Regions from separate parts of the Pontibacillus sp. ABV4_188 genome, predicted to be linked through region 2. Evidence: predicted binding sites of a transcription regulator. Region 2 holds the regulator's gene; the other holds the start of a gene.

Region 1 (15,497 bases), 820 kb from region 2:
CAACTTGATCCACTTATTGAAGCATTAAGTGAGTACGTCTAAGGAGGGTGGACCCATGAAGATCATCACACCTACAGAAATTGATGCATTTAAAAGAACGGTAGATGGCGGTACAGAAGAGCAAAGATCTACTGTTCAAACCATTATTGAAGATGTTAAAGAAAAACAGGACAAAGCTGTTCTCTCTTACACGTTGCAGCTTGACGGAGCTGATTTGGAAAGCTTAGCTGTCACGAAAGAAGAATTTGCCCATGCAAGACGTCAACTTGACCCAAATGATGTAGCTGTTTTAGAAGAAGCGTGCGCAAATATTCGTTCGTTCCACGAAAAGCAAGTTCGGAATTCGTGGTTCGATACTGATCAAGACGGAACCGTGTTAGGCCAAAAAATCACACCTCTTGATGCAGTTGGTGTTTATGTTCCAGGAGGGACAGCAGCTTATCCATCGTCTGTTTTTATGAATGTGATGCCAGCCATTGTAGCGGGTGTGGAACGGATCGTCATGGTATCTCCTCCATCTGAAGAAGGAACATTACCAGCGGGTGTACTTGTGGCTGCAGAAATAGCAGGGGTCAAGGAGATTTATAAAGCTGGAGGCGCGCAGGCAGTTGCGGCGCTTGCGTATGGAACAGAATCCATCCAGCCCGTTGATAAAATTGTTGGTCCAGGGAATGTCTACGTAGCTCTAGCGAAACGAGAAGTTTTTGGCGATGTCGATATTGATATGATTGCGGGCCCAAGCGAAATTGTCGTTCTAGCTGATGAGACAGCATTTGCGAGTGATATTGCAGCAGATTTACTTTCACAAGCTGAACACGATGCCAGATCTTCGAGCGTATTAGTGACATCTTCACAGGAACTCGCCGAAGAGGTGGCCAAAGAAGTCCGTCAACAACTTGAGGACCTTCCGCGTAAACAAATAGCTGAAGCAAGTGTGAACGACTATGGCGGAATTGTCGTTTGTGATAACTTGTCTCAGGCAGTAGATGTAGTTAATGAGTTAGCTCCGGAACACTTAGAAGTGCAGACGAAAGAGCCATTTATGCTATTAGGGAAAATTAAGCATGCAGGTGCCATCTTTTTAGGGAGATATAGCTCAGAGCCTATCGGGGACTATTTTGCCGGTCCGAATCACGTACTGCCTACAAGTGGAACAGCACGCTTCTCTAGCCCACTTAATGTAGATGACTTCGTGAAGAAATCAAGCGTCATTTATTACAGTAAGGCTTCTTATGATAAACATGCAGATAAAATTGCTCGATTTGCAAGATTAGAAGGGTTAGAAGCCCACGCTCGTGCAGTAGAGACGAGAAAGGAGTCAGGTGAGAAATGACAGAAGAACGAGTAAGTCGAATCGAACGAGAAACAGGAGAAACAAACATAGCACTAGATTTAGCTATCGATGGTACAGGGAAAGGGACGATCCATACACAAGTTCCTTTCCTCACTCATATGCTTGAATTATTTAAAAAGCACGGTTTCTTCGACCTAACCGTTGAAGGAAAAGGTGATGTGGAGGTAGATGATCACCATCTGACGGAAGATATCGGTATTTGTCTAGGTCGGGCGCTTCGAGAAGCATTATTGGATAAAGCGGGCATCAAGCGTTATGGATCTTTTTCACTTCCTATGGATGAAACGCTTGTAACGGTTGCTGTAGACCTGAGTGACCGTCCACATCTCGAATGGAGAGCGGATTTGCCAGCTTCTAGAGTGGGCACCTTTGATACAGAGAATGTTCATGAGTTTTTCTGGAAGCTTGCGCTTGAAGCTCGCATGAATTTACATATCGTTGTGCATCACGGGACGAACACGCATCATATTATTGAGGCAATCTTTAAAGCAACAGCCCGTGCACTTGATGAAGCTACGCAAATTGATCCTCGTATTCAAGGCATTATGTCGACAAAGGGGAGTTTGTAAATGATCGGTATTATCGATTACGGGATGGGGAATTTATTCAGCGTTTCAAAAGCGCTAGAACGTTTAGATGTTCCATATGTCCTAACAAGCGATCCGGAACAACTTGCTCAATGCGAAGGGCTAATTCTTCCTGGAGTAGGAGCTTTTCCTGACGCCATGAAATCATTAGCTGAAACAGGCATGAAGGATTTTGTCTTGTCTAAAGCAGCTGAAGGGATGCCGCTTCTTGGTATTTGTTTAGGGATGCAGCTCTTGTTTGATGAAAGTGACGAAGGAGGCATGACAGAAGGGTTAGGCTTGTTGCCAGGGAGTGTGGTCCGTTTTAAAGGAAGTGATTCAGAAGGGAATCGTTTTAAGGTTCCTCATATGGGTTGGAATCACCTTGATCCACAGCAACCTAGTTCACCCCTTCTTCAGAATGTGGAAGATGGTTATGTTTATTTCGTTCATTCTTACTACGTTCAAGCTAAACAGCGTGAGGACATCATCGCAAGTGCTCAGTATGAAACAGAAGTACCTGCAGTAGTCGGTAGAGCGAACGTATTTGGGGCGCAATTTCACCCGGAGAAGAGTGGGGACACGGGCATGACAATTTTACGAAACTTTTGTGACCTGGTCAGTAAGGGAGGAGTCGAATGATGAGTCAATTTACAATCTATCCAGCAATCGATATGAAAAACGGGAAATGTGTACGTCTTGAACAAGGAGATTTCGATAAAGAAACGATTTACGGGGATTCACCGTTTGATGTAGCAAAGGGCTTTCTAGACCAAGGGGCTGAATGGATCCACATGGTGGACTTGGACGGTGCGAAAGAAGGAAAGCGTATAAATGCAGAGCACATCCTTCGTGTTGTTGACGAGTTGTCTGTAAACGTACAAATGGGAGGCGGCATCCGAAACAAAGAAGATGCCGCATACTATTTAGACCGTGGTGTAGACCGCGTTATTATTGGAAGCCTGGCTATTTCGAACCCGGAATTAACGAAAGAATTAGTAGAAGAATACGGAAGCAAGATTGCAATAGGATTAGATGCGCGTGATGGATACGTGGCAACGGATGGCTGGTTAACGAAATCTGATCGTACAGCGATTGAGGTAGGACAATACTTTGCTGAAGCGGGTGTTGAGACGTTTATTTATACCGATATCTCAAAAGACGGTATGATGAGCGGGCCAAGTACAGATCAAATTGTCGAGTTAGCCAAACAAACGGGGAAAGAGGTAATTGCCTCTGGTGGTGTTCGTAATATTGAAGACCTTGTAAGCTTGAAAAAATATAGTGATCAAAATGTTGGTGGAGCTATTGTTGGAAAAGCCATTTATACGAAAGAACTTCCCTTAAGAAAAGCATTAACTGAGGTGAACCAATAATGCTTACAAAACGTATTATTCCCTGTTTAGATGTGAAGGATGGCCGTGTTGTAAAAGGGGTTCAATTTGTTCAGATCCGTGATGCAGGTGATCCAGTCGAGCTGGCTACGGTTTATGATAAACAAGGGGCAGATGAGCTTGTATTTTTAGATATCTCAGCTTCTCACGAAGGGCGAAAAACGATGATCGAAGTCGTTCGTGAAGTTGCAGGAACGCTTGCGATTCCATTTACAGTTGGGGGAGGCATTGGTTCTTTAGAGGACATGCGCGCTATTTTGCGGGCAGGAGCTGATAAAGTATCGTTAAACTCAGCGGCTGTTCGTAACCCGGAATTGATTACGGAGGGATCGGCCTATTTCGGGGCGCAGTGTATTGTTGTAGCAATAGATGCACGTTTCGATGATTCGCTTGGCTCTTGGCGTGTATATACACACGGTGGACGTAACGCTACTGAATGGGAAGTGCGTGACTGGGCTAAGTATGTTGTAGAAAAAGGGGCAGGGGAAATCCTGTTAACAAGCATGGACCAAGATGGTGAGAAAACAGGTTTTGATCTTGATCTTCTTAAGGCGGTTCAACAAGTTGTTGATGTTCCTGTTATTGCTTCAGGGGGAGCAGGCAATGGGCAACATTTCGTAGATGTTTTCAAGGAAGCGGACGCTGATGCTGCACTCGCAGCTTCGATCTTCCACTATAAAGAAACATCCGTACAGAGTGTGAAAGGTGAATTAAAAGAAAACGGGGTGCATGTGAGATGAATGTAGAAACCATACAATTTGATGAAAAAGGACTTGTTCCAGCAATTATACAAGATGCACGTAGTAAAGAAGTTCTGACACTTGCTTATATGAATGAAGAAGCCGTTAACAAATCAGTGGAATCAGGAGAGACACACCTATACAGCCGTTCTCGTCAAGAGTTATGGCACAAAGGAGCTACGTCTGGGAACACTCAATCCATCGAATCAATGAAGTATGACTGCGACCAAGATGCTGTATTGCTACAAGTGATTCCTAAAGGGCCTGCTTGTCATAAAGGGGACTATTCTTGTTTCTCAGAAACGGTGTATGGGAAAGATAAAGAATCCAAAAGCAATCGTTATCAAATTCTCGACGATTTACAAAGTACGTTGGCAGAACGTCTAGCCACCTTACCAGAAGGGTCCTATACATCTCAGTTATTCCAAGAAGGTGTGGACCGAATCCTTAAGAAAGTAGGTGAAGAAGCAGGAGAAGTCATTATTGCTGCTAAGAATGATGACGCAGAGGAATTAACTTGGGAAACGGCAGACTTGTTATTCCATACGCTTATGTTGCTTACTGAAAGAGGCGTTCCATTCGACGATGTGCTTGGCGCCTTAGAAGGAAGAAACCGCAAAAAGTGAGTCGTATGGATAAAAACGGAATCGCTCCTATAATCCCCTTTACAAATATGGTATACTGCTAAAGGAATGTTACGGTTCGAAGATAGGAGGACCTACATGCATACTTCAAACAACAATACTGGTGGGGCTGTTGTTGATAATATCATTCCGTTCACCCCTGAAGGAGAGTTTTACTTCAATAAAGGTGTTCGTGCTTTCAGAAAGCGTGAATTTGAAAAAGCATCAAAATGGTTACGAAGAGCGGTTGAATTATCACCAAAGCAACCGGTTTATCAATGCCAGCTTTCTGTCGTGCATACAGAGACGGGTGATTATCATACAGCAAACCAGATTTTAATGAATGTATTAGCAGATTTTGGCCATGAATATGTCGATTGTTATTATCTTATTTCAAATAACTATGCTCACTTAGGGTTATTTCAGGATGCTAAGAAGTACGCTAAAGAGTACTTAAACAAAGCTCCTGAAGGTGATTTTAAAGAAGAAGCAGAGCAATTAGTCTCTGTGCTAGATATAGAAGAAGAAGAGGATGAGGACGACGATTGGGCGTTTGAAGAAGAAGATGAATTAATGATGCACCAAGAGTCGGCTTTTTATTATATGGAGCGACAACAGTGGAAGGAAGCTCTACCCATTTTAGAGGAAATGATCCGTCTCTTTCCTAATTTTGTATCGGCTAAGCATGATTATGCCGTATGTCTCTTTTTCGCGGGTGAAGAGCAAGAAGCAATAGAGCTAGAAGAAGAATGGCGTGAGCAGGAACCCTTGTCTCTTCACTCTATGTGTAATCTGTCTGTGTTTTATTTCCATCAAGGAAAGGCTCAACAAAGTCAGATGCACATACAAAAACTTCGAAATGTGTATCCTATAGGAGAACAACAAAAACTTCGTGTAGCTGCTACTTTAACCCAAGTCGGGGAGTACGAAGCAGCGTATGATCGTTTTCGCCGGTTGGAAAAAGGTAAACTAAAAGGGCACTTATCTTATTATAAATGGTTCAGCATAGCGGCTTACCATACCGGAGAGCCTTCTAAAGCGTTAAGCTTATGGGAGGAAGGATGCACTAGACACCCAAATTTAGCAGAACAAGGCGGACCGTGGCAACAAGGATAAAATACCCTCATGAGCATTTAGATAGACTCACTTGGACATATTTTATACCATGAGATTACAGCAAAAGAGAATGAAAAGGGGTTGAGCGAAGTGAGCGAAGAAACAATTTACGATGTAATCATCGCAGGTGCTGGACCGGCAGGTATGACAGCAGCTGTTTACACTTCTCGTGCTAATTTAAATACACTTATGATTGAGCGTGGAATTCCAGGCGGACAAATGGCGAATACCGAAGAAGTTGAGAACTACCCTGGGTATGAGCATATTCTAGGCCCGGACCTTTCAAATAAAATGTTTGATCACGCTAAGAAATTCGGTGCAGAATATGCATACGGAGATATTAAAGAGATTGTTGACGGTAAAGAATATAAAACCGTTAAAGCAGGAAACAAAGAATTTAAAGCTCGTTCTATTATTATCGGAACAGGAGCTCAATATAAAGCATTAGGTGTGCCTGGTGAATCTGAACTTGGCGGCCGCGGTGTTTCATACTGTGCCGTATGTGATGGTGCATTCTTCAAGAACAAAGAACTAGTTGTTGTTGGTGGTGGCGACTCCGCTGTTGAAGAAGGGGTTTATTTAACTCGCTTTGCAAGCAAAGTAACGATTGTTCACCGTCGTGATTCCTTGCGTGCACAGCAAATTCTGCAACAGCGTGCCTATGACAACGAAAAGATTGATTTTATTTGGGATACTGAGGTAACGAAAATTAACGATGAAAATGGTAAAGTAGGAAGCGTTTCTCTTGTAAATAACAAGACGGGCGAAGAGTACGACAAACCAATTGATGGTGTGTTTATCTATATCGGAATGATTCCTCTAAGTAAACCATTTGAATCTATAGGCATTACTAACGAAAACGGCTATATCGAAACAAATGAAAAAATGGAAACGAAAGTGCCAGGAATCTTCGCAGCCGGAGATATTCGTGAAAAGGAACTTCGTCAAATCGTAACCGCTACAGGTGATGGTAGTATTGCAGCTCAATCAGCTCAACACTACATCGAGAACTTGTTAGAGGAAATTGGCGAAGCATAAGCGTTGCATGCAAGGTTCAGCTGCAATTGTAAAGATGCCTGTTACCAACCGTAACGAAACGTAATAGCATTTTAATTGTGCTGTAACACGCATGAAACAATTATGGGGTATAATATAATTAACTAATTGACCCCCTTTTAATAAATATATTTGGCACAGGCAAATTCGCCTGTGCCCTTTTTTTTGTCTAAATGTAAGTTGTTGTCTGCTTTATTATAATTTCTTGTCTTAGCAAGACGTTTCTAGCGCTTTTATAACTTACACAACCATAGTATAATATTAAGGAGAATGCCTCTCGCATTTTTTTAATGAGGTGAGTAATGTGCAGCGAGTTACAAATACAGTTTTACGAAAAAACGATGAAGTGTTAATGCTTCAGAAGCCACGCAGGGATTGGTATGTGGTTCCTGGTGGGAAAATGGAGCAGGGAGAGCATATTAAAGAAACGGCAGCACGAGAATACAAAGAAGAAACAGGGTTAACGCTAAAGGATCCGCAACTTCGTAGTGTATTTACCTTTATTATGAAGGACGGAGATGAGGTAGCTCATGAATGGATGATGTTCACTTTCTACAGTGAAGATTATTCGGGCACGTTAAAGTCTGAAAGTCCTGAGGGAGAACTGGAATGGGTTCCTGTTGCAGAAGTTCTCCAAAAGCCTATGGCAGAAGGGGATCAATATTACCTTCAACATATATTAAACAATAACTCAATCTTATATGGCACCTTTACGTATACACTTGATTTTAAGTTAATAGACGTTACGCTTGATCCGATGAATCCATAAAAAGGGAGAGATGGAAACATGGTAGATCAAACACAAGAAACCCAACTCGTAATTATCACAGGAATGTCTGGTGCCGGAAAAACAGTCGCAGTTCAAAGCTTTGAAGATTTGGGCTTCTTCTGTGTGGATAATTTACCACCTGCGCTACTTCCAAAGTTCTTAGAATTAATGAAGGACCCTAAGAATAATATACAAAAAGTCGCCCTTGTTATGGATTTACGAGGTAGAGAATTCTTCGATACGCTTTTTGAAGCGCTAGACCGACTTTCAAGAGAAGACGGGTTAAATGAACACATCCTTTTTCTTGATGCGGAAAATCAATCACTAGTTTCACGTTATAAGGAAACACGCCGCTCCCATCCTTTAGCCCCAGATGGGCTGCCAATGGAAGGAATTCAGCAAGAGCGTCTTATGCTTGATGAACTTCGCGGTCGTGCTCAACAAATTATCGATACGACTACATTGAAGCCTCGTGAACTTCGAGAGCGCATTTTGGAATCATACGCTGAGAAAACACAACAAGTATTCTCCGTGCAAGTTGTTTCTTTTGGTTTTAAATATGGTTTGCCCATTGATGCGGACCTTGTATTCGATGTTCGCTTCTTACCAAACCCGCATTATGTGGAACAGATGCGCCCATTGACAGGGTTAGATGATGAAGTATCAAAATACGTATTTAAATGGACGGAAACCAATCAATTTTTAGAAAAGCTATTCGACTTGTTAGGATACATGTTGCCTCAATATAAACGGGAAGGAAAAAGTCAGCTTGTCATTGCGATTGGTTGTACTGGTGGACAACACCGATCAGTAGCTATCGCAGAACACATTGCAAATCACTTTTCCCGCGATTATGTTGCTCATGTCACCCATCGCGATGTCGATAAAAGAAAGGGAAAATAGACGATGCCTAAAAAACCGTTACCTCGAGTAGTTGTACTTGGAGGAGGGACAGGGATGCCGGTTTTATTACGAGGCTTAAAGTCTTTCCCGATAGACTTGTCAGCTATTGTTACTGTTGCTGATGATGGGGGAAGTTCTGGCCGTTTGCGTGAGGAATTGTCTATGCCGGCTCCAGGTGACATCCGAAATGTTATTGCCGCATTATCTGATGCAGAGCCGATGCTGTTGGATCTTTTCCAGCATCGGTTTCAAAATGGCAACGGGTTATCCGGACATTCCATGGGAAATTTACTTTTAGCCGCTATGAATTCCATCACTGGTGATTTCTTTCATGGTATTAAAGAAATTTCGCGTGTCTTAAATGTAAAAGGAAATATTTTTCCTATTGCAAACCAAAATATGTTCCTTCATGCTGAAATGATGGATGGATCTGTTGTTTCAGGCGAATCCAAAATTCCTGCATCAGGAAAGAAGATCAAACGAGTCTTTCTAAGCCCTGAGCCAGTTCAACCTCTTCCTGAAGCTGTGAAAGCTGTAAAGGAAGCAGACCTAGTTGTCATTGCTCCAGGCAGTTTATATACAAGTACCTTACCCAATATGATTGTTTCTCAAATCGGAGACGCTTTACGTGAGACACAAGGTGAAGTTGTCTATGTGTGTAACGTCATGACTCAACATGGAGAAACAACAGACTATACTGCATCTGATCACGTTCAAGCCATTCAAGATCATATTGGAGAAGGATGCCTTCATTCGATTGTTGTCCATAATCAAATTATTGATGATGAGGTTCGAAAAATGTATGCAGTTGAGCATGCATCACCTGTTATTAATGACCAAGATCGATTACGTGAAATGGGCATAAACGTTATTGAAGGCGACATTATTGACCCAAATCAAACGTCACTACGTCACGATACAACAAAAGTCGCCAAGTTGTTATATTCTATGCTTGATTAAGCATGTTCTCTAATAACGACTAGGTGAAGAGGAGGTGAGAGGGTTGTCATTTGCTTCTGAAACCAAAAAAGAATTGACCGGAATTGAAGTGGAACCGTGTTGCATGGAAGCAGAATTAGCAGCATTAATCCGTATGAATGGCTCCATCTCGTTTTCCAATCGGAACTATATTCTAGATGTTCAAACGGAAAATGCAGCGATTGCCCGTCGAATTTATACGTTAGTCAAAAATCTATACCAACTACCAGTGGAGCTATTGGTTCGTAAGAAAATGCGTTTAAAGAAGAACAACGTTTATATTGTTCGAATGAAAGAAAAGGTTCGTGACTTACTGCAGGATTTAGAGATCCTAGAAGAACCTTTTACTCTAATACGAACGATTTCCAAGAAGTATCAGCAGAAATCATGCTGTATGCGTGCCTATTTACGAGGTGCGTTCTTAGCAGGTGGATCTGTAAACAATCCAGAAACTTCATCTTATCACATGGAGATCTTCACCTTTTATGAAGATCACAATGAATCCCTATGTGAACTTATGAATCAGTTTGATCTACACGCAAGAGCCATTGAACGAAGAAAAGGGTATATCTGCTATTTGAAAGAAGCGGAGAAGATTACTGAATTTCTTAATATCATTGGAGGCCACCAAGCTTTATTAAAGTTTGAAGATGTCCGCATTATGCGTGATATGCGAAATTCTGTAAATCGACTTGTAAATTGTGAAACGGCTAATCTGAATAAAACAATTGGAGCTGCCTTCCGTCAGGTTGAGAATATTAAACTTATTCAAAGTACAGTTGGGTTAGAAGCTTTGCCGGATAAATTACAAGAACTAGCCGTCCTTCGTGTAGAGCATCAAGATGTTACCTTGAAAGAACTTGGGGAGCTTATGTCTCCTACTATTAGTAAATCTGGGGTAAATCATCGGCTTCGTAAAATTGATGAATTTGCTGATAAGCTTCGTAAAGGAGAACTTGCGGTTAAATAATAGATATCCATTCCTTTTTTATAAGGTTCATGATATAATAATCTTAAAATTTCGACGCTTTCTTATCGGAAGCGTTTTTTTACAAATGTGTGATAGCGCTTTCGCGGTTGATAAAATCATAGGTGAATAGATGATACAGAGAGGGGAATTGGATTGATCGAGCGGTCTGTGAAAGTAGAATTAACAACCGGATTACAAGCAAGGCCAGCTGCCTTATTCGTTCAAGAAGCCAATCGTTTTTCATCCGATATCTTTTTAGAGAAAGAAGGAAAACGGGTGAATGCTAAAAGCATCATGGGTCTCATGAGTGTTGCTGTTGGGCCAGGAGAAACGATTACACTTCAGGCAGAAGGAACAGATCAAGACAACGCTATTGATAAACTTGTTGAATTTGTGACTAGTCAGTAAGATGTGTTTATTTTTTGTTTTGATTGTGAAGAGATGAACAACAAAGCTCAAGAATCGATACGGAATCGATTCTTGAGCTTTTTTATGTAGCTATGGTTTCTGGGAGTGTAGTTCCGACTTGAGACTGAGTCAAATATCTTCTTTAGGAGGAGGAAGGAAATGGATGTTACTTATATAATAGGTTATAGATAAGGGAAAAGGGAGGATTATATGGAAACGATCATTGAAGTAGAAGGTATTCGAAAAGGATATAAAAAACGGAAATCCAAAGAAGAGTTTATAGCTGTGGATGATATTTCTTTCTCGGTTCGTAAGGGGGAAATTGTAGGGCTGCTTGGACCAAATGGAGCAGGTAAAACAACTACGATTAAAAGTATTTGTGGATTACTCGTTCCTGATCAAGGGTCAATTAAAATTAACGGGTATGACAGCGTGAAAGAGCGCAACAAGGCTTTACGTCACATTAGTGCGGTATTAGAAGGAAACCGAAATGTGTATTGGCGTTTATCTGTAGAAGAGAATCTTGAATATTTTTCAGGTAATCGTGGTATGCGAAAAAAAGAATCCAAAAAGCGAATTGACCAACTCCTTGAGCTTTTTCGCTTAGAAGATAAGCGCAGTGAGATTGTCAATAATCTATCTCGTGGTATGCAGCAAAAGCTGGCTATAGCAGTTGCCTTAATGGCGGATACAGATGTGATTCTACTAGATGAGCCCACTCTTGGCTTAGATGTAGAAACGAGTTACGAAGTTCGTTCATTGCTAAAGCACATTGCAGAGCAAGAAGGAAAAACGATTATCATTAGTACACATGATATGGCCGTTGTGCAAGACCTTTGTAAACGAACAGTCATTATAAATAGCGGAAGGGTTATTGCGGATGAAAATGTACAGCACCTCTTAAAGTTATTTGAAACAAGCGCCTATGAGATTCAATTAAAAGAAACGCTCACCGAAGAACAACTCACCAAACTCCACCATCAGTTCCCAATCTTTAATCTCCAAGACCTCACCTTAGAAGTTAGCCTAGAACATGAAGAAGCGATCTATCGAATAATGAATATACTCAGTCTTAACCAAACAGGAATTGAAACAATTAATCGTACTCAAGTAAATTTTGAGCAAGTCTTCAGAAGACTTGTCAAAGAGGAGGCTGTATCATGAGTGCCTTTCTACAAGTCTTACGAGTGAACACTAAGAAAGAATTTATAGAAATGAAGCGTTACTTACCCAATACGTTAAGCTTATTAGCTACATTTTATATCATCTTTCTAGCTCTATTCTTTGGAATTCAAGTAGTTGGCGATCCGGCTGAAGCTTCTTCAAATACGCAGTACATTATCGTGAACTATGTATTTTGGTACTTTGCAATGATGACGCTCCAATCGACTGGGGGAGCCATTACAATGGAAGCCATGCGAGGAACGTTGGAACAGTTGTATATGTCACCTGTTTCGGCATGGCGGATTCTTTTAGCTCGTGTATTTGGGATGGTAGCCATTCATCTCGGTATTATGATTGTACTTATTTTTTCTTCAATGCTAACGACAGGAGAGTGGTTGCATTTGAACATAGGAGCCATTATCCCTATTCTCTTGCTGACCATTATTAGTATGATTGGCGTTAGCTTTATTATTGCTGGTATATCCGTCATCTTTAAACAAGTCGATGCGTTTTTGCAAATCTTGCAATTTATTCTTATGGCATTTGCATTTGTCCCGCTCTCTGTCGCCCCTTACCTCGTTTTTGCTCCTTTTGTAAAAGGGGTCGATATGATGCGGCACGTTATGATTCATGGCTATACCCTTGGAGACTTTACGTGGGTCGATTACTCCTGGTTAGTTGGGAATGGGGTGTTTTACGCCATTGTTGGCGTCATCGTTTATCGAAGTTGTGAACGCTTGGCGATGAATAAAGGGTTGTTGGGTCATTATTAATTAATAAAAAAGCTGGCTATGTTGCCAGCTTTTACCTTTATGGAGTGACGTTTCCGTCAGCTTTGATGGAGCGAAAGGTGGGCCTGTAAATCACTCGCTTTCCGCGGGCGAGCTGTCGAGCTTCCTCGTTCGCTACGCTCTCTGCGGGATCTCGTCTAGCTCTCTCTCCCGCAGGAGTCTCGCAATTTCCAGGCCCACCTTTACCGAATTGGAGGAGACGGAAACGTGCCATGTATAGCATGCAAAGGGGGCACTTACACTACTCTAGCAGTCCGTACTACCATTTAATATCAGGGCAGGCTTCATGAGGTAACGGACACCCCCTTACCTAAATGCCTCTTGCTTGAATTAGGAAAGAAAAGGAGTGTTTTTATCTGGTGTTGAGGGGGAAATTGAGTGAGTGAAGTCAAAGAGGTGATTGGATGAATAAGCGGAACCTGGTGATTATTACGCTTGCGGCGGTGTCGATGACATTCTTTTATATGATCGTTGAGCTCAGTTTTATGGCTGATGTTTCAAAAGGGTTGATCTTTGCTATATTTTTAGTCTTTGCTGTTTTCTTTGCTCTTTATTTTATATTTGCACTTCCTATTCTTATCTATTTGCAAAGGAAGATCGGGGATCGGAATTATAGCTTGAAATACTTTGTTGCTTTTTTGGGAGGCTCATTTATCATTCACTTCTTGGTGAACCCTGTGTTGAATGAGTATCAATCGCCATTTGTTACTCCTTCGTGGTACGTATATGTTGTAAGTACGGCACTATTTATTTGGCTATGGGATTCTGCGAAAGTTAAAGTTTTTGCATAAAAAAACCGCTCTGATTCTGATCAGAGCGGTTTTTAAATAGTTGTATTAACCCTGGCTACGTTCGAAAACGTTGTCGATCAGGCCGTATTCTTTTGCTTCTTGAGCTGTCATGAAGTTGTCACGGTCCGTGTCGCGTTCAATTACAGATAGATCTTGACCTGTGCGCTCAGAAAGGATTTGGTTTAGTTTCTCGCGCATTTTGATGATGCGTTTTGCGTGGATTTCAATGTCAGATGCTTGACCTTGAGTTCCGCCAAGTGGTTGGTGAATCATAACTTCACTGTTTGGAAGAGCAGAACGTTTGCCTGGCTCACCAGCAGCTAGAAGGAAAGCACCCATAGATGCTGCCATACCTGTACAGATTGTTGCTACATTTGGCTTAATGAACTGCATCGTGTCATAAATCGCCATACCAGCTGTAATGGAACCACCTGGAGAGTTGATGTATAAAGAGATATCCTTCTCTGGATCTTCTGCCTGAAGGAATAGCATTTGTGCTACGATTGAGTTTGCTACGTTATCATCAATAGCGCTCCCAAGCATAATAATGCGGTCTTTCAGAAGACGTGAATAAATGTCATACGCACGTTCACCGCGGTTTGTTTGTTCAATAACTGTAGGGATTAAATTCATGAAATTCTCCTCCTTTAAATCGTGTTCTAACACTAAGTAAGTACCGAATTAATTTTATCATACACGCAAGGTCAAAAAAGGTCAAACAAAAGGATTGATGTTTTCTTACTAACTATGTAGAAGACCTTTCTTTCCTTATATGTATATGAAGATCCGGTTGCACATACAATCAATTTTTCCCCATTTCATGAAAGCTAAACGTTTTGAAAATGTTATTTTCTAAGTGCTCTAATTTGCCAGATTGCCTGATGAATATTCTTCGACAAATCCTTCTCTCTTACCTCCCAAACATTCCAGCCATTTCGAATTAAAAATTTGGATTTTCTCTTTAAGCGTCGCTTCTTCACAGGGTGCAACAAATCTTCTGGCTTGTAAAAAAGGATAGCTACTTTAATATCTAACAAAGCAAGATCGATCTTAACCCGCCCAACTTTTACATGTGTGTAAGGGAGGAACCCGTAACACCTAAGAGAATAATAGGTCTTACGAAGCCCTGGTGAGTGAGATGGGGGTTCATTGGAATCTTGGTGTAAGCTTGGGATCGGATTTCGAAACAGTCCAAGCCCACCAATAATAATGAATGAAAAGATTAAGCATACCCAAACGCCAACAGCTATAGTCACAGAGCATCACCTCGAAGCTAGCATTTCCAAAAGCACGAGTGCTCATACTCAATGAAATGGGTCTTGAATTCTAATAAGTTGAACCGTATAATGGAAGTTGTCCTTATTATAACTAGCATGCGCTCGTAGCTCAGCAGGATAGAGCGGTAGGTTCCGGTCCTACGTCTGTCGGGGGTTCGAATCCTCTCGAGCGCGCTCATATAAAACGCCTTACCCTAATTGGGTAAGGCGTTTTTAATTTCTTTAGTGTTAGCCCCTTATAGGGAGGACTTGAAGCTGAGAGATCTTGGATGGAGGTGGGGCCTTAAGTTTGTTGGGGGAAGGGGTGTCTGGGGAACGACTCGCTTTCCGCGGGCGAGCTGTCGAGCCTCCTCCCTCACTGCGAGGTTTAGTTTATTCCTTTTAAAGGAAATAGATTACTGTAAACCAATCTAGCAACACAGGAAGGTGGAAAAGATTATGTTCAATCGATTTGATCAAGGACGTCACTTAACACCTGAGCAGAAGGAAGATATGTTAGATCGCAAACGGAAGAAGATTATCGCTGAAGATGAAGCGAAACATAATTTAGAAGAAGATCCAGATGAAAAGGAAGAAGAGAAATAGTTTTGTTTTAAA
Region 2 (15,497 bases):
TCGCCCATTAAAGCGGTACGCGAGCTGGGTTCAGAACGTCGTGAGACAGTTCGGTCCCTATCCGTCGTGGGCGTTGGAAATTTGAGGAGAGCTGTCCTTAGTACGAGAGGACCGGGATGGACGCACCGCTGGTGCACCAGTTGTTCCGCCAGGAGCACAGCTGGGTAGCTACGTGCGGAAGGGATAAGTGCTGAAAGCATCTAAGCATGAAGCCCACTTCAAGATGAGATTTCCCATCACTTCGAGTGAGTAAGATTCCTTGTAGACGACAAGGTTGATAGGTCGGAGGTGGAAGCGTGGTGACACGTGCAGCTGACCGATACTAATAAATCGAGGGCTTATCTAACTAAAGTGAAAAATGGTTATGTCTTAATTCTTACCTAGTTTTGAAGGTACTTAGAAAAATCTAAAATACCTGTTGACTTTGCTGGATAGATAAAGTAAAATATATCTTGTCCTTGCAAAAAAGGATCAATAAGGTCTGGCGGTTTTGGCGAAGAGGTCACACCTGTTCCCATGCCGAACACAGAAGTTAAGCTCTTCAGCGCCGATGGTAGTCGGGGTTTCACCCCCGCGAGAGTAGGACGCCGCCAGGCTTTATAAAATTCGGAGGATTAGCTCAGCTGGGAGAGCACCTGCCTTACAAGCAGGGGGTCGGTGGTTCGAGCCCGCCATCCTCCACCATTTCTTTTTAAAACTAAAGATCGTTTAGCCGACCTAGCTCAATCTGGCAGAGCAACTGACTTGTAATCAGTAGGTTGGGGGTTCGAGTCCCTCGGTCGGCACCATTTCGATTTTAATACGTCTGATATAGATTAGTAAGAGCCATTAGCTCAGTTGGTAGAGCATCTGACTTTTAATCAGAGGGTCGGAGGTTCGAATCCTCCATGGCTCACCATTGTTTTTTTCACACCGTGCGGGTGTGGCGGAATTGGCAGACGCGCTAGACTTAGGATCTAGTGTCTCTTGACGTGGGGGTTCAAGTCCCTCCACCCGCACCATAACTTCATACGCGGAAGTAGTTCAGTGGTAGAACACCACCTTGCCAAGGTGGGGGTCGCGGGTTCGAATCCCGTCTTCCGCTCCATTATAAAGTCCTGCCGGGGTGGCGGAATTGGCAGACGCACAGGACTTAAAATCCTGCGGTAGGTAACTACCGTGCCGGTTCGAGTCCGGCCCTCGGTACCATTGCAAATACTAAGCGCCCGTAGCTCAATTGGATAGAGCGTTTGACTACGGATCAAGAGGTTAGGGGTTCGACTCCTCTCGGGCGCGCCATTTTCTATTACGGGAAGTAGCTCAGCTTGGTAGAGCACATGGTTTGGGACCATGGGGTCGCAGGTTCGAATCCTGTCTTCCCGACCATTTCCTTAAATATGGGGCCTTAGCTCAGCTGGGAGAGCGCCTGCTTTGCACGCAGGAGGTCAGCGGTTCGATCCCGCTAGGCTCCACCATTAAACATTTGATCTTTGAAAACTGAACGAAACAACATGTAACGTCAATGTCTTTAAATTATTTTTTAAAGCCAGTAATCATTTATTTGATGCTAGGCAAACTCAACTTTTATGGAGAGTTTGATCTTGGCTCAGGACGAACGCTGGCGGCGTGCCTAATACATGCAAGTCGAGCGCGTGAATCAACATGATCCCTTCGGGGTGATTGTTGTGGATCGAGCGGCGGACGGGTGAGTAACACGTGGGCAACCTACCCATGAGATCGGGATAACTCCGGGAAACCGGAGCTAATACCGAATAACCCAGTGAACTGCATGGTTCACTGGTAAAAGGCGGTTTCGGCCGTCACTCATGGATGGGCCCGCGGCGCATTAGCTAGTTGGTAAGGTAACGGCTTACCAAGGCGACGATGCGTAGCCGACCTGAGAGGGTGATCGGCCACACTGGGACTGAGACACGGCCCAGACTCCTACGGGAGGCAGCAGTAGGGAATCTTCCGCAATGGACGAAAGTCTGACGGAGCAACGCCGCGTGAACGATGAAGGTCTTCGGATCGTAAAGTTCTGTTGTTAGGGAAGAACAAGTGCCAGAGGAAATGCTGGTACCTTGACGGTACCTAACCAGAAAGCCACGGCTAACTACGTGCCAGCAGCCGCGGTAATACGTAGGTGGCAAGCGTTGTCCGGAATTATTGGGCGTAAAGCGCGCGCAGGCGGTTTCTTAAGTCTGATGTGAAAGCCCACAGCTCAACTGTGGAGGGCCATTGGAAACTGGGGAACTTGAGTACAGAAGAGGAGAGTGGAATTCCACGTGTAGCGGTGAAATGCGTAGATATGTGGAGGAACACCAGTGGCGAAGGCGACTCTCTGGTCTGTAACTGACGCTGAGGCGCGAAAGCGTGGGTAGCAAACAGGATTAGATACCCTGGTAGTCCACGCCGTAAACGTTGAGTGCTAGGTGTTAGGGGGTTTCCGCCCCTTAGTGCTGAAGTTAACGCATTAAGCACTCCGCCTGGGGAGTACGGCCGCAAGGCTGAAACTCAAAAGAATTGACGGGGGCCCGCACAAGCGGTGGAGCATGTGGTTTAATTCGAAGCAACGCGAAGAACCTTACCAGGTCTTGACATCTTCCGCTATCCCTAGAGATAGGGAGTTCCCTTCGGGGACGGAATGACAGGTGGTGCATGGTTGTCGTCAGCTCGTGTCGTGAGATGTTGGGTTAAGTCCCGCAACGAGCGCAACCCCTAATCTTAGTTGCCAGCATTCAGTTGGGCACTCTAAGGTGACTGCCGGTGACAAACCGGAGGAAGGCGGGGATGACGTCAAATCATCATGCCCCTTATGACCTGGGCTACACACGTGCTACAATGGATGGTACAGAGGGCCGCGAGACCGCGAGGTCAAGCAAATCTCAAAAAACCATTCTCAGTTCGGATTGCAGGCTGCAACTCGCCTGTATGAAGCCGGAATCGCTAGTAATCGCAGGTCAGCATACTGCGGTGAATACGTTCCCGGGCCTTGTACACACCGCCCGTCACACCACGAGAGTTGGCAACACCCGAAGTCGGTGAGGTAACCTTTTTGGAGCCAGCCGCCGAAGGTGGGGCCAATGATTGGGGTGAAGTCGTAACAAGGTAGCCGTATCGGAAGGTGCGGCTGGATCACCTCCTTTCTAAGGATATTACGGAACTAGCGAGTCCTTCGGGACTTGCTAGCAGGCACACATTGTGCCATTAAACCATTGACCATGTTTGTTTCGTTCGGTTTTGGAAGCTCAAATGCTTTCAAACAGTACCTTGAAAACTAGATAAGAATTAGACATCAAACCAACGTTAGATTTAACGTAAGCATCATTATGATGCGTCTTTTCACATTGATTTTAGATAGTTAAGTGAATAAGGGCGCACGGTGGATGCCTTGGCACTAGGAGCCGATGAAGGACGGGACTAACACCGATATGCTTCGGGGAGCCGTAAGTAGGCTATGATCCGGAGATTTCCGAATGGGGAAACCCACTGCCCGTAATGGGGTAGGATCCTTAACTGAATACATAGGTTATGGAAGGTAGACTCGGGGAACTGAAACATCTCAGTACCCGAAGGAAGAGAAAGCAAACGCGATTTCCTGAGTAGCGGCGAGCGAAACGGAATCAGCCCAAACCAGAGAGCTTGCTCTCTGGGGTTGTAGGACACTCCTTTGGAGTTATCAAGAAACAAGATAGATGAATGATCTGGAACGGTCAGCCGAAGAAGGTAACGGCCCTGTAGTCAAAATCTTGTTTCCTCCGGAGTGGATCCTGAGTACGGCGGAACACGAGGAATTCCGTCGGAATCCGGGAGGACCATCTCCCAAGGCTAAATACTCCCTAGTGACCGATAGTGAACCAGTACCGTGAGGGAAAGGTGAAAAGCACCCCGGGAGGGGAGTGAAATAGAACCTGAAACCGTGTGCCTACAAGTAGTTGGAGCCCGTTAATGGGTGACAGCGTACCTTTTGTAGAATGGACCGGCGAGTTACGATCCCATGCAAGGTTAAGATGAAAAATCGGAGCCGCAGCGAAAGCGAGTCTGAATAGGGCGAAATAGTATGTGGTCGTAGACCCGAAACCGTGTGATCTACCCATGTCCAGGGTGAAGGCCAGGTAACACTGGCTGGAGGCCCGAACCCACGCACGTTGAAAAGTGCGGGGATGAGGTGTGGGTAGCGGTGAAATGCCAATCGAACACGGAGATAGCTGGTTCTCTCCGAAATAGCTTTAGGGCTAGCCTCAAGGTAAGAGTCTTGGAGGTAGAGCACTGATTGGACTAGGGGCCCTCATCGGGTTACCGAATTCAGTCAAACTCCGAATGCCAACGACTCATCCTTGGGAGTCAGACTGCGAGTGATAAGGTCCGTAGTCGAGAGGGGAACAGCCCAGACCACCAGCTAAGGTCCCTAAGTTTATGTTAAGTGGAAAAGGATGTGGAGTTGCTCAGACAACCAGGATGTTGGCTTAGAAGCAGCCATCATTTAAAGAGTGCGTAATAGCTCACTGGTCGAGTGACTCTGCGCCGAAAATGTACCGGGGCTAAACATAACACCGAAGCTGTGGATTGTTCTTACGAACAATGGTAGGAGAGCGTTCTAAGTGCAGTGAAGTCAGACCGTAAGGACTGGTGGAGCGCTTAGAAGTGAGAATGCCGGTATGAGTAGCGAAAGAAGAGTGAGAATCTCTTCCACCGTAAGTCTAAGGTTTCCTGAGGAAGGCTCGTCCGCTCAGGGTTAGTCGGGACCTAAGCCGAGGCCGAAAGGCGTAGGCGATGGATAACAGGTTGATATTCCTGTACCACCTCCTTTCCGTTTGAATGACGGGGGGACGCAGTAGGATAGGGAATCCGCTCCACTGGATGTGAGCGGCCAAGCAGTGAGTGAGATGCATAGGCAAATCCGTGCATCAATCACAAGCTGTGATGGGGAGGGAACTATAGTACCGAAGTTCCTGATTTCACACTGCCAAGAAAAGCCTCTAATGAGGAAAGAGGTGCCCGTACCGCAAACCGACACAGGTAGACGAGGAGAGTATCCTAAGGTGATCGGGAGAACTCTTGTTAAGGAACTCGGCAAAATGACCCCGTAACTTCGGGAGAAGGGGTGCTCCTTCATAGGAGGAGCCGCAGTGAAAAGGCCCAATCGACTGTTTAGCAAAAACACAGGTCTCTGCGAAACCGAAAGGTGAAGTATAGGGGCTGACACCTGCCCGGTGCTGGAAGGTTAAGGGGATGAGTTAGCTTAGGCGAAGCTTTGAACCGAAGCCCCAGTAAACGGCGGCCGTAACTATAACGGTCCTAAGGTAGCGAAATTCCTTGTCGGGTAAGTTCCGACCCGCACGAAAGGTGCAACGAATTGGGCACTGTCTCAACAAGAGACCCGGTGAAATTATACTATGCGTGAAGATGCGCATTACCCGCGACAGGACGGAAAGACCCCGTGGAGCTTTACTGTAGCCTGATATTGAATGTTGGTACAGCTTGTACAGGATAGGTGGGAGCCGTCGATACCGGAGCGCTAGCTTCGGTGGAGGCATCCGTGGGATACCACCCTGGCTGTATTGACATTCTAACCCAGGACCGTAATCCGGTCCGGAGACAGTGTCAGGTGGGCAGTTTGACTGGGGCGGTCGCCTCCCAAAAAGTAACGGAGGCGCCCAAAGGTTCCCTCAGAATGGTTGGAAATCATTCGCAGAGTGCAAAGGCACAAGGGAGCTTGACTGCGAGACCTACAAGTCGAGCAGGGACGAAAGTCGGGCTTAGTGATCCGGCGGTACCGCATGGAAGGGCCGTCGCTCAACGGATAAAAGCTACCCCGGGGATAACAGGCTTATCTCCCCCAAGAGTCCACATCGACGGGGAGGTTTGGCACCTCGATGTCGGCTCATCGCATCCTGGGGCTGTAGTCGGTCCCAAGGGTTGGGCTGTTCGCCCATTAAAGCGGTACGCGAGCTGGGTTCAGAACGTCGTGAGACAGTTCGGTCCCTATCCGTCGTGGGCGTTGGAAATTTGAGGAGAGCTGTCCTTAGTACGAGAGGACCGGGATGGACGCACCGCTGGTGCACCAGTTGTTCCGCCAGGAGCACAGCTGGGTAGCTACGTGCGGAAGGGATAAGTGCTGAAAGCATCTAAGCATGAAGCCCACTTCAAGATGAGATTTCCCATCACTTCGAGTGAGTAAGATTCCTTGTAGACGACAAGGTTGATAGGTCGGAGGTGGAAGCGTGGTGACACGTGCAGCTGACCGATACTAATAAATCGAGGGCTTATCTAACTAAAGTGAAAAATGGTTATGTCTTAATTCTTACCTAGTTTTGAAGGTACTCCTTCAACAAAACAATAGTATGGCGGTTTTGGCGAAGAGGTCACACCTGTTCCCATGCCGAACACAGAAGTTAAGCTCTTCAGCGCCGATGGTAGTCGGGGTTTCACCCCCGCAAGAGTAGGACGCCGCCATGCAACGTTACCTCAAAGGATATAATCCTTTGAGGTTTTTTGTGTTTAATTTGTATTAAATTCTTCGTCTCATATTAGATTAATCTAGTATGAAAAAGGGTAAATGGTAAAGATCCTCCTTTTGACTAAATATAATTTAGCCGTGGTTTACTCATAACCTAGAAGCATATCTACGTATATTAGTTATAAGAACAACGGAGGGATTTGATGTCGATGGAGACCTTCTTTAATGATTACTTATTGTTAATGACAGTTCGGCTCGTAACCGCTGTTGTACTATGTGGTTTAATCGGGTTTGAAAGAGAGATTAAAAACCATTCAGCAGGCTTTCGGACTCATATTCTAGTGGGTGTGGGGGCATGCGTGATGATGTTACTTTCTTTATATGGCTTTGATCCTTACTTAAATAAACATGATGGAATTCGTTTTGATCCTGCTCGTATTCCCTCCTATGTTATTAGTGGTATTGGCTTTCTTGGTGCAGGTACAATCATGGTCCATGGTGTGACGATTCGAGGCTTAACCACCGCTGCATCTATTTGGGTAGTAGCAGGGCTAGGGCTTGTAATTGGAGCTGGTATGTATGGACCTGCAATACTTACGACTGTCGTGGTACTAATCAGTTTAATTGTACTTAATAATACAGAACGTATCTTCAAACGGAAACATAAACATCACATTCAGATTGTTGTGTTCGAAGAGTTAGAAATATCGAAGGTGATGGAAGCTTTCGAGGCTTTTGAACTGGATATAAATCATATTCAAATTGAAAATGAAATGAATGGTCAAAGAAATATACTAATTGAACTCGCTCATAATGCTCAAATTAACGAAATGGAGCTATTTGATCGCCTTTCTACTGTTCCACATGTGAAATGCGTGTACCAGCGTAAGTAAACTCAGAAAATGTAGAAGTTTGTTAGTCATAAAGTTGTCTTGATCTGGCAAGAATGTTTATAGTGCATTATAGTTGCAAACTACATTTAAATTTGTATAATGTAAGTATAGTCAAAGATAGTCAAAGTCAAAAAAGATTATTGAGGAGGGGGGCTATGCGGAATATATCCGATATCATTGAAGCACATTTGAAAAAAATAATTGAGAATAGTAATCACAATGTTATCGAGATTAAGCGTAGTGAAATAGCTGAATCATTTCAATGTGTTCCCTCGCAGATTAATTACGTGATTAAAACACGCTTTACAGTGGAAAAAGGTTATATAGTAGAGAGTAAACGTGGTGGTGGCGGTTATATCCGAATAAGTCGCGTACAGCACCACGATAAAATGAAATTGCTAAACGAACTAATTTTACTTATTCAACCACGTGTCACTCAACAAGGAGCCATTGATGTTATAGAACGTTTGTTAGAAGAGGAATTAATTTCTGAACGTGAGGCTAGACTGATGGTAAGTGCTATTTCAAAAGAAGTGTTAGCCGTTCCGATTACTCTTCGTGATGAACTTAGATCTAGGATACTATCTTCTATGATATCGATCGTTAAGTACAAAGATTAAAAGGAGGGGACGGAAAATGGAGTGTCAAGAGTGCCATGAGCGTCCTGCATCTTTGCATTTTACCCAAGTGGTAAATGGACATAAAACAGAAGTTTATGTTTGTGAGAAATGTGCTTATGACTTGGGTTATATGTCACAAGAGCAAGACTCACTTTCTTTGCATAACCTGTTATCTGGATTATTTAACTTTGATTCTTTTCAATTATCTGATTCAAAATCACATTCAGCCTCACACAGAGAGCCTCAAACATTAAAGTGTGATCATTGTGGTTTGACTTACGATGAATTTAAGCGTGTTGGTAAGTTTGGTTGTGCCAAGTGTTATAAGACCTTTGATGAGAGATTAAACCCTATATTTAGGAGGGTTCACAGTGGTAACACCATCCACAGTGGCAAAGTTCCAAAACGAAAAGGTGGACAGTTGCATGTACAAAGAGAAATGGAACAAAAGCGTTCTGAACTGCAAGCTTTAATTCACCAAGAAGAATTTGAAGAAGCCGCTAAGGTTCGAGATCAAATTCGCACCCTTGAAAGACAGTTGGATTCAGAACAAGGGGAGGGTGATCAGTAGTGTCTCTCGAGCAGTTTATGAATGAAGCCATTAGTCCTTGGTTGAAAGAAGAAGGACCTGATAGTGATATCGTATTGAGTAGTCGGATTCGGTTAGCCAGAAACTTCGACCATATCCCATTCCCGATACTTGCTGATCAGGAAGAATTAGAACAAGTGGTTGAATTCTTTAAAGAGGAATATGAGGATTATTCTTTTGGTCCATATAAAGACTTTGAATTTATTCATATGAGTAAACTGAATCCTACTGAGAAGAGAGTGTTGGTAGAGAAACACTTAATTAGTCCTCACTTATCTGACCACGCTAAGAATGGGGCAGCATTAATATCTCAAAACGAGCAGGTATCTGTCATGGTTAATGAAGAAGATCATATCCGTGTACAGCTCTATTTCCCGGGATTTCAGTTAGAGAAGGCTTTAGAGCAAGCATCTGATTTCGATGACTGGCTAGAAGAAAAGATTAACTTTGCATTTGACGAAAAACGTGGCTATCTAACTAGTTGTCCTACAAATGTAGGCACAGGGTTAAGGGCTTCCGTTATGATGCATCTACCCGCGCTAACGATTACTCAACAAATGAGTCGGTTAATTCCAGCTATCAATCAATTAGGTTTAGTGGTTAGAGGAATTTACGGTGAAGGTAGCGAAGCAATAGGTAACATCTTTCAAATCTCCAATCAGATTACATTAGGTAAATCTGAGAGAGATATAGTAGATGACCTAAAAAGTGTGGTTGAACAATTAATTGAGCAAGAAAGAAATGCTCGCCAACAAATTATTCAACAGAACGGCATACAATTAGAAGATAAGATCTTTCGTTCATATGGAGTATTGGCTAACAGTCGCGTTATAGAGTCTAAAGAAGCAGCTAAATGCCTCTCTGATGTGCGATTAGGAATAGACCTAGGGTATATTAACAGCTTATCTAAAACCATCCTGAATGAATTAATGATCTTAACTCAGCCTGGATTTTTACAACAGTATGCACAGCAAAATTTATCTCCTGATGAAAGGGATGTTCGGAGAGCAGCCTTGATTCGGGAAAGACTAAACTTAGAAATATAATTAGACTAGGAGGGGTGCCCGATGATGTTTGGGCGTTTTACTGAAAGAGCACAGAAAGTATTAGCACTAGCTCAAGAAGAAGCCGTACGACTTGGTCATAATAATATTGGAACAGAACATATTCTACTTGGTTTAGTTCGAGAAGGCGAAGGAATTGCAGCTAAAGCACTAGGTGCATTAGGTCTTGCAGCCGATAAGATCCAAGAAGAAGTGGAACAGTTAATTGGAACAGGAGATAAGGTATCGCAAACGATTCACTATACTCCTCGGGCTAAAAAGGTTATTGAATTATCAATGGATGAAGCACGTAAATTAGGTCATTCATATGTAGGTACAGAACATATTCTACTCGGTCTCATTAGAGAAGGGGAAGGCGTTGCTGCACGTGTACTAAACAACTTGGGCGTTAGTCTTAACAAAGCACGCCAGCAAGTTCTGCAGTTGCTTGGAAGCAATGAATCTACCTCTAATGGTCAAGGTGGTAGCCGCCAGTCTGCTAGCGCTAATACCCCAACCCTTGATTCCCTTGCGCGTGACTTAACAACCGTAGCGAAAGAAGGGAATATTGATCCGGTAATTGGACGTGGCAAAGAAATTGAGCGTGTCATTCAAGTACTGAGTCGACGCACAAAGAATAATCCCGTTCTTATTGGTGAACCAGGTGTAGGTAAAACTGCGATTGCAGAGGGATTAGCACAGCAAATCATTAACAATGAGGTTCCGGAAATCTTACGTGATAAGCGAGTTATGACACTCGATATGGGTACAGTAGTAGCAGGTACAAAATACCGTGGTGAATTTGAAGATCGTCTGAAGAAAGTCATGGAAGAGATTCGCCAAGCAGGCAATATTATTCTGTTTATTGATGAACTTCATACACTAATTGGAGCTGGTGGTGCAGAAGGTGCGATCGACGCGTCTAACATCTTGAAACCATCTCTAGCTCGAGGTGACTTACAGTGTATCGGTGCCACAACTTTAGAAGAGTACCGTAAGTATATTGAAAAAGATGCTGCGCTAGAGCGTCGCTTCCAACCAATTCAAGTTGATGAACCGAATCTAGAAGAATCTGAGCAAATCCTTGAAGGACTTCGTGATCGCTATGAAGCTCACCACCGTGTGACCATCACTGACGAAGCAATTAAGGCAGCTGTTAAGTTTTCAGATCGTTATATTCAAGATCGTTTCTTACCAGATAAAGCGATTGACCTTATTGATGAAGCAGCTTCGAAAGTCCGTTTACGTTCTTATACAGCTCCACCAAACCTGAAAGAACTTGAACAAAAATTAGAAGAAGTTCGTAAAGAAAAAGACGCAGCTGTACAAAGTCAAGAGTTCGAGAAAGCCGCTTCATTACGAGATAATGAACAGAAATTGCGAGAAGAATTAGATAAGACTAAGGATGAATGGAAAGAAAAACAAGGACAAGAAAACTCTGAAGTAACAGTAGAGGATATTGCCTCTGTTGTGTCTATTTGGACCGGAGTCCCTGTTTCTAAGCTTGCTAAAGACGAGAGTGAGCGTCTATTAAACATGGAAGATGTCTTGCATAACCGTGTTATTGGGCAGTCTGAAGCTGTGAAATCTATTTCTAAAGCCATTCGACGTGCTCGCGCAGGATTGAAAGATCCAAAACGTCCAATTGGCTCATTTATCTTCTTAGGACCAACTGGTGTTGGTAAAACAGAATTAGCTCGAGCAGTAGCTGAATCTATGTTTGGTGAAGAAGATGCTATGATTCGAATCGACATGTCTGAATATATGGAGAAACACTCTACTTCTCGTCTGGTTGGTTCACCTCCTGGATATGTTGGGTATGAAGAAGGAGGACAATTAACAGAAAAAGTTCGCCAAAAGCCTTATTCTGTTATTCTGTTAGATGAGATTGAAAAAGCTCACCCAGATGTTTTCAACACTCTTTTACAAGTCCTTGAAGACGGGCGGTTAACGGACTCTAAAGGCCGCACAGTAGACTTCCGTAATACAGTTATCATTATGACTTCAAACGTTGGGGCTACTGAACTGAAGACGAACAAATATGCTGGTTTTACAATGGGAGATGCAAGTCAAGATTATAAAGATATGAAATCTAAAGTGATGGAAGAAATGAAACGTGCTTTCAGACCTGAGTTCTTGAACCGTATTGATGAAATCATTGTCTTCCATTCTCTAGAGAAGAAACACATGAAGGAAATTGTCACTTTAATGGTTAATCAGTTACAGAAACGTCTTACTGAATTAGAAGTTGACTTTACCCTTACAGATAAAGCTCTTGATAAAATTGCGGATGAAGGATTCGATCCTGAATATGGTGCTCGTCCATTACGCCGCTCTCTTCAGAAGAACGTTGAAGATCTTCTATCAGAAGAGCTATTAAGAGAGAATATTGCGATGGGCCAGAATGTTGTGATCGATGTCGATCATAACGGTGAATTTACTGTTTCAACACAATCGTAATTCAAAACGATAGATCATGAATAAATAATCATTTAAAATCGGAAGGTGAGAGCCTTCCGATTTTTTTAGTATAGGGTTTTGAGCTTGTCTCAAAAAGGTGAGGGTTGATTTAAATGGATAAAGCAGAAGCAAATGAGAGAAGAATAATCTATATACGTAAGGGTATGAGGTAAAATACGTAATGGTATTGTAAAAACATTGTAACTGATAAATGAATAAAACGTATGAGATAATAAGAAGAGTTACTATACTCTTCTTTGGAATAAGGGAGAGATCTTTTTGGCAAAACAGAAGTCGAAGTTTGTGTGTCAAGAATGTGGGTATGAAACCGCTAAGTGGATGGGGAAATGTCCTAGTTGTCATCAATGGAATACACTTGTTGAGGAACGAGTGGCATCGAAATCTACTGGAAGGCATACATTTGTAACAAGTGATGCACAAACTAGCAAGAAACCAGAAAAAATAACAGCAATCGAAACTAAGGAAGAACCTCGAATAAAAACAGGTATGCCAGAAGTGAATCGGGTCTTAGGTGGTGGCATTGTACCAGGTTCTCTTGTCTTAATTGGCGGTGACCCCGGAATAGGGAAATCGACCTTGTTGCTACAGGTGTCTTCTCAACTTGCTCATACAAAGGATGTAAGCGTCCTTTATATATCAGGAGAGGAATCGACAAGACAGACGAAATTAAGAGCAGACCGTTTAGGTGTATTGTCTGATGATCTTTATGTTCTAGCAGAAACGAATATGATGGATGTGGCTCATCATATTGATCAGATTCAACCTTCCTTTGTTGTTATTGATTCCATACAAACTATATATAAAGAAGAAGTAAATTCTGCACCTGGCAGTGTGTCGCAAGTTCGTGAATGTACAAGTGAGCTAATGCGCATAGCTAAGAACAAAGGGATTCCAATCTTCATTGTTGGACACGTCACGAAAGAAGGATCGATTGCAGGTCCAAGATTGCTCGAACACATGGTAGACGCTGTACTTTATTTTGAAGGGGAGCGTCACCACACTTTTCGGATTCTACGCAGCGTGAAGAACCGATTTGGTAGTACACATGAGATGGGCATTTTCGAGATGAAGGAAGAAGGACTAAGAGAAGTAGCCAACCCCTCAGAAATCTTTCTAGAAGAGAGGTCTCAAGGGGCAGCAGGGTCTACCGTTGTTGCTTCTATGGAGGGGACGCGCCCTGTATTGGTTGAGATTCAGTCACTTATATCTCCTACGAGTTATGGGAATCCAAGGAGGATGGCTACTGGTTTAGATCATAACCGTGTACCTCTACTAATGGCTGTTTTAGAGAAGCGTGTAGGTTTGCTCTTACAGAACCAGGATGCATATGTGAAAGTAGCAGGTGGAGTAAAGCTTGATGAACCAGCTATTGACCTTGCAGTGGCTGTAAGTATTGCCTCAAGTTTTCAAGATCGTCCTTCTAAGCCTGACGATGTATTAGTTGGAGAAGTGGGGCTTACAGGAGAGATTCGCCGTGTTGCCCGTATAGAACAACGTGTACAGGAAGCGGCTAAATTAGGGTTCAAACGTGCAATTGTTCCTAAGAAAAATTTAAGCGGTTGGACCCTCCCTGACGACATCGAGATTATTGGAGTTAACTCAGTTCAAGAAGCTTTAAAAGCCACGTTGGGAGGCGCTTAGATGGAATGGGTTGAAGGAAGAGAATCCATGATAGGAGACATATTAAAATTTGTAGCCCCAGGTACGCCTTTACGTGAAGGTATAGATAATGTTCTTCGCGCCAACACAGGGGGACTTATTGTTCTAGGCTATAATGATAAAGTGCAACAACTTGTAGATGGTGGCTTTCATATTCAGTCATCGTTTACGCCTGCACATTTGTACGAACTGGCGAAAATGGATGGAGCCCTTATCTTAAATGAGAAAGCTTCTGAAATACTTTTTGCTAATGCGCAGTTAATTCCTGACCCGTCAATCTCTTCAACAGAAACAGGAATGCGACATAGAACTGCAGAGCGAGTTGCTAAACAAACTGGTGAACTTGTCATTGCTATTTCTCAAAGGCGAAATGTTATTACGCTTTATAAAAGCAATTTAAAGTACTCCTTAAAAGATATAGGAGTTATTCTTACAAAGGCCAATCAAGCTATGCAAACGTTGGAGAAATACAAAAACGTACTGGATCAAGGTGTTACAAACTTAGGGGCTTTAGAATTTGAAGAAATGGTGACCTTTTCAGAGGTATTGCAAGTGATCCATCGCATAGAGATGGTTTTACGCATAAAAAACGAAATTCTAGGGTATGTAAATGAACTAGGTACTGAAGGACGTTTGATACAGTTACAGCTAACAGAGCTAGTATCTAATATTGAGAATGAAGCGCGTCTGTTGTTGAAGGATTATAGTAAGTATGGAGATTATGAACCCCATTATATATTGAAGAAACTACAAGAAGTTAGCAATACAGAACTAATGGAAGATGCAAAGGTCTTGAAACTGCTCGGATATCCTTCTTCTACAAAAGTAGATGATCCGGTGACTCCTAGGGGATATAGAATCCTGGATAAAATACCTCGTTTACCTTTCTTAATTGTTGAATCCATGGTGGAAGAGTTTGGAACATTAAACGATGTCGTTAAGGCTTCTGCGAAGGAACTTGTGAAAGTAGATGGTATTGGTGAGGTCAGGGCTGGTAAGATCAAAGAGGGGTTAAACCGCATCCAAGAGCAATTGTTTATAGACCGCCATATTTAGTCACACAATTGACACATTTATTGATGTCTGCTATGATATAACGTTCATCAATTGACTATATTTGTAAGGTGTGATACGGTTTCGACTATATAGACGGATTTTATTCTTTTATTATATTTTTTAGAAAACTTGGTAATACTGCATGTTAGGAGGTGACCGTGGTGCTTAAGAGAGTGGTCCAATTATTTATTGTTATCGCAGGTGGTACTATAGGATTTTTGTTTATACCGGACCTGATTGTTGGTCTGTCAGATGTGCCGCAAGAATCCTGGATGGCCAATGAGTACATCGGGATGGTGTTAGGAGCCATAATATTATATTTATTAACATTTTGGTTTGTCGATTATATCGTCAATTTCTTTATGTGGGTAGAAGAAACGCTTGTTAAAGTTCCTGTGGCAGATCTGTTGTTTGGGAGTTTAGGTCTTATTGTAGGGTTAATCGTAGCATTTTTGGTTAATATCCCTCTTCAGGATAACCCTATATTAGTAGTGTCGCAGGTGTTGCCGATCTTCCTAACGGTTATTTTAGGTTATTTAGGCTTCCAAGTAGGTTTTAAACGACGAGATGAATTCAATAATCTCCTTTCATTAGCGAACAAAAAGGAAAAAGAAAAAGATCGTAAGAAATCAACGGATCAGGATGATGAGGAGTCAGATCTTGCTCCTAAGACAAAGATCTTAGACACAAGTGTTATTATTGATGGCCGAATCGCTG

Evidence for each region. Region 2 encodes CtsR, which represses protease genes until heat stress. Its sites were predicted from a motif close to ATGGTCAATAAAGGTCAAACA; they were not measured.
Region 1: clpP (ATP-dependent Clp endopeptidase proteolytic subunit ClpP) is a predicted target of CtsR. The motif match lies at 14,324-14,344, and genes of this name have one in related genera.

The regions. Positions count from the first base shown of each region.
Region 1 is NZ_CM149975.1:3,363,132-3,378,628, reverse strand. It holds gene hisG (ATP phosphoribosyltransferase) at 1-42, shown strand, start outside; gene hisD (histidinol dehydrogenase) at 56-1,333, shown strand; gene hisB (imidazoleglycerol-phosphate dehydratase HisB) at 1,330-1,923, shown strand; gene hisH (imidazole glycerol phosphate synthase subunit HisH) at 1,924-2,562, shown strand; gene hisA (1-(5-phosphoribosyl)-5-[(5-phosphoribosylamino)methylideneamino]imidazole-4-carboxamide isomerase) at 2,562-3,296, shown strand; gene hisF (imidazole glycerol phosphate synthase subunit HisF) at 3,296-4,054, shown strand; gene hisIE (bifunctional phosphoribosyl-AMP cyclohydrolase/phosphoribosyl-ATP diphosphatase HisIE) at 4,051-4,680, shown strand; gene ACYX4O_RS17260 (tetratricopeptide repeat protein) at 4,777-5,793, shown strand; gene trxB (thioredoxin-disulfide reductase) at 5,884-6,831, shown strand; gene ACYX4O_RS17250 (NUDIX domain-containing protein) at 7,154-7,618, shown strand; gene rapZ (RNase adapter RapZ) at 7,637-8,521, shown strand; gene ACYX4O_RS17240 (gluconeogenesis factor YvcK family protein) at 8,525-9,481, shown strand; gene whiA (DNA-binding protein WhiA) at 9,525-10,469, shown strand; gene ACYX4O_RS17230 (HPr family phosphocarrier protein) at 10,623-10,877, shown strand; gene ACYX4O_RS17225 (ABC transporter ATP-binding protein) at 11,088-12,041, shown strand; gene ACYX4O_RS17220 (ABC transporter permease) at 12,038-12,814, shown strand; gene ACYX4O_RS17215 (UPF0715 family protein) at 13,237-13,623, shown strand; gene clpP (ATP-dependent Clp endopeptidase proteolytic subunit ClpP) at 13,669-14,256, opposite strand; gene ACYX4O_RS17205 (hypothetical protein) at 14,469-14,879, opposite strand; tRNA gene ACYX4O_RS17200 (tRNA-Arg) at 14,999-15,074, shown strand; gene ACYX4O_RS17195 (hypothetical protein) at 15,339-15,485, shown strand.
Region 2 is NZ_CM149975.1:101,066-116,562, forward strand. It holds rRNA gene ACYX4O_RS00495 (23S ribosomal RNA) at 1-346, shown strand, start outside; rRNA gene rrf (5S ribosomal RNA) at 481-596, shown strand; tRNA gene ACYX4O_RS00505 (tRNA-Val) at 609-684, shown strand; tRNA gene ACYX4O_RS00510 (tRNA-Thr) at 712-788, shown strand; tRNA gene ACYX4O_RS00515 (tRNA-Lys) at 823-898, shown strand; tRNA gene ACYX4O_RS00520 (tRNA-Leu) at 917-1,001, shown strand; tRNA gene ACYX4O_RS00525 (tRNA-Gly) at 1,013-1,087, shown strand; tRNA gene ACYX4O_RS00530 (tRNA-Leu) at 1,100-1,188, shown strand; tRNA gene ACYX4O_RS00535 (tRNA-Arg) at 1,202-1,278, shown strand; tRNA gene ACYX4O_RS00540 (tRNA-Pro) at 1,289-1,365, shown strand; tRNA gene ACYX4O_RS00545 (tRNA-Ala) at 1,379-1,454, shown strand; rRNA gene ACYX4O_RS00550 (16S ribosomal RNA) at 1,563-3,125, shown strand; rRNA gene ACYX4O_RS00555 (23S ribosomal RNA) at 3,339-6,253, shown strand; rRNA gene rrf (5S ribosomal RNA) at 6,323-6,438, shown strand; gene ACYX4O_RS00565 (MgtC/SapB family protein) at 6,643-7,332, shown strand; gene ACYX4O_RS00570 (CtsR family transcriptional regulator) at 7,488-7,952, shown strand; gene ACYX4O_RS00575 (UvrB/UvrC motif-containing protein) at 7,969-8,523, shown strand; gene ACYX4O_RS00580 (protein arginine kinase) at 8,523-9,587, shown strand; gene clpC (ATP-dependent protease ATP-binding subunit ClpC) at 9,609-12,044, shown strand; gene radA (DNA repair protein RadA) at 12,324-13,706, shown strand; gene disA (DNA integrity scanning diadenylate cyclase DisA) at 13,707-14,780, shown strand; gene ACYX4O_RS00600 (PIN/TRAM domain-containing protein) at 14,942-15,497, shown strand, end outside.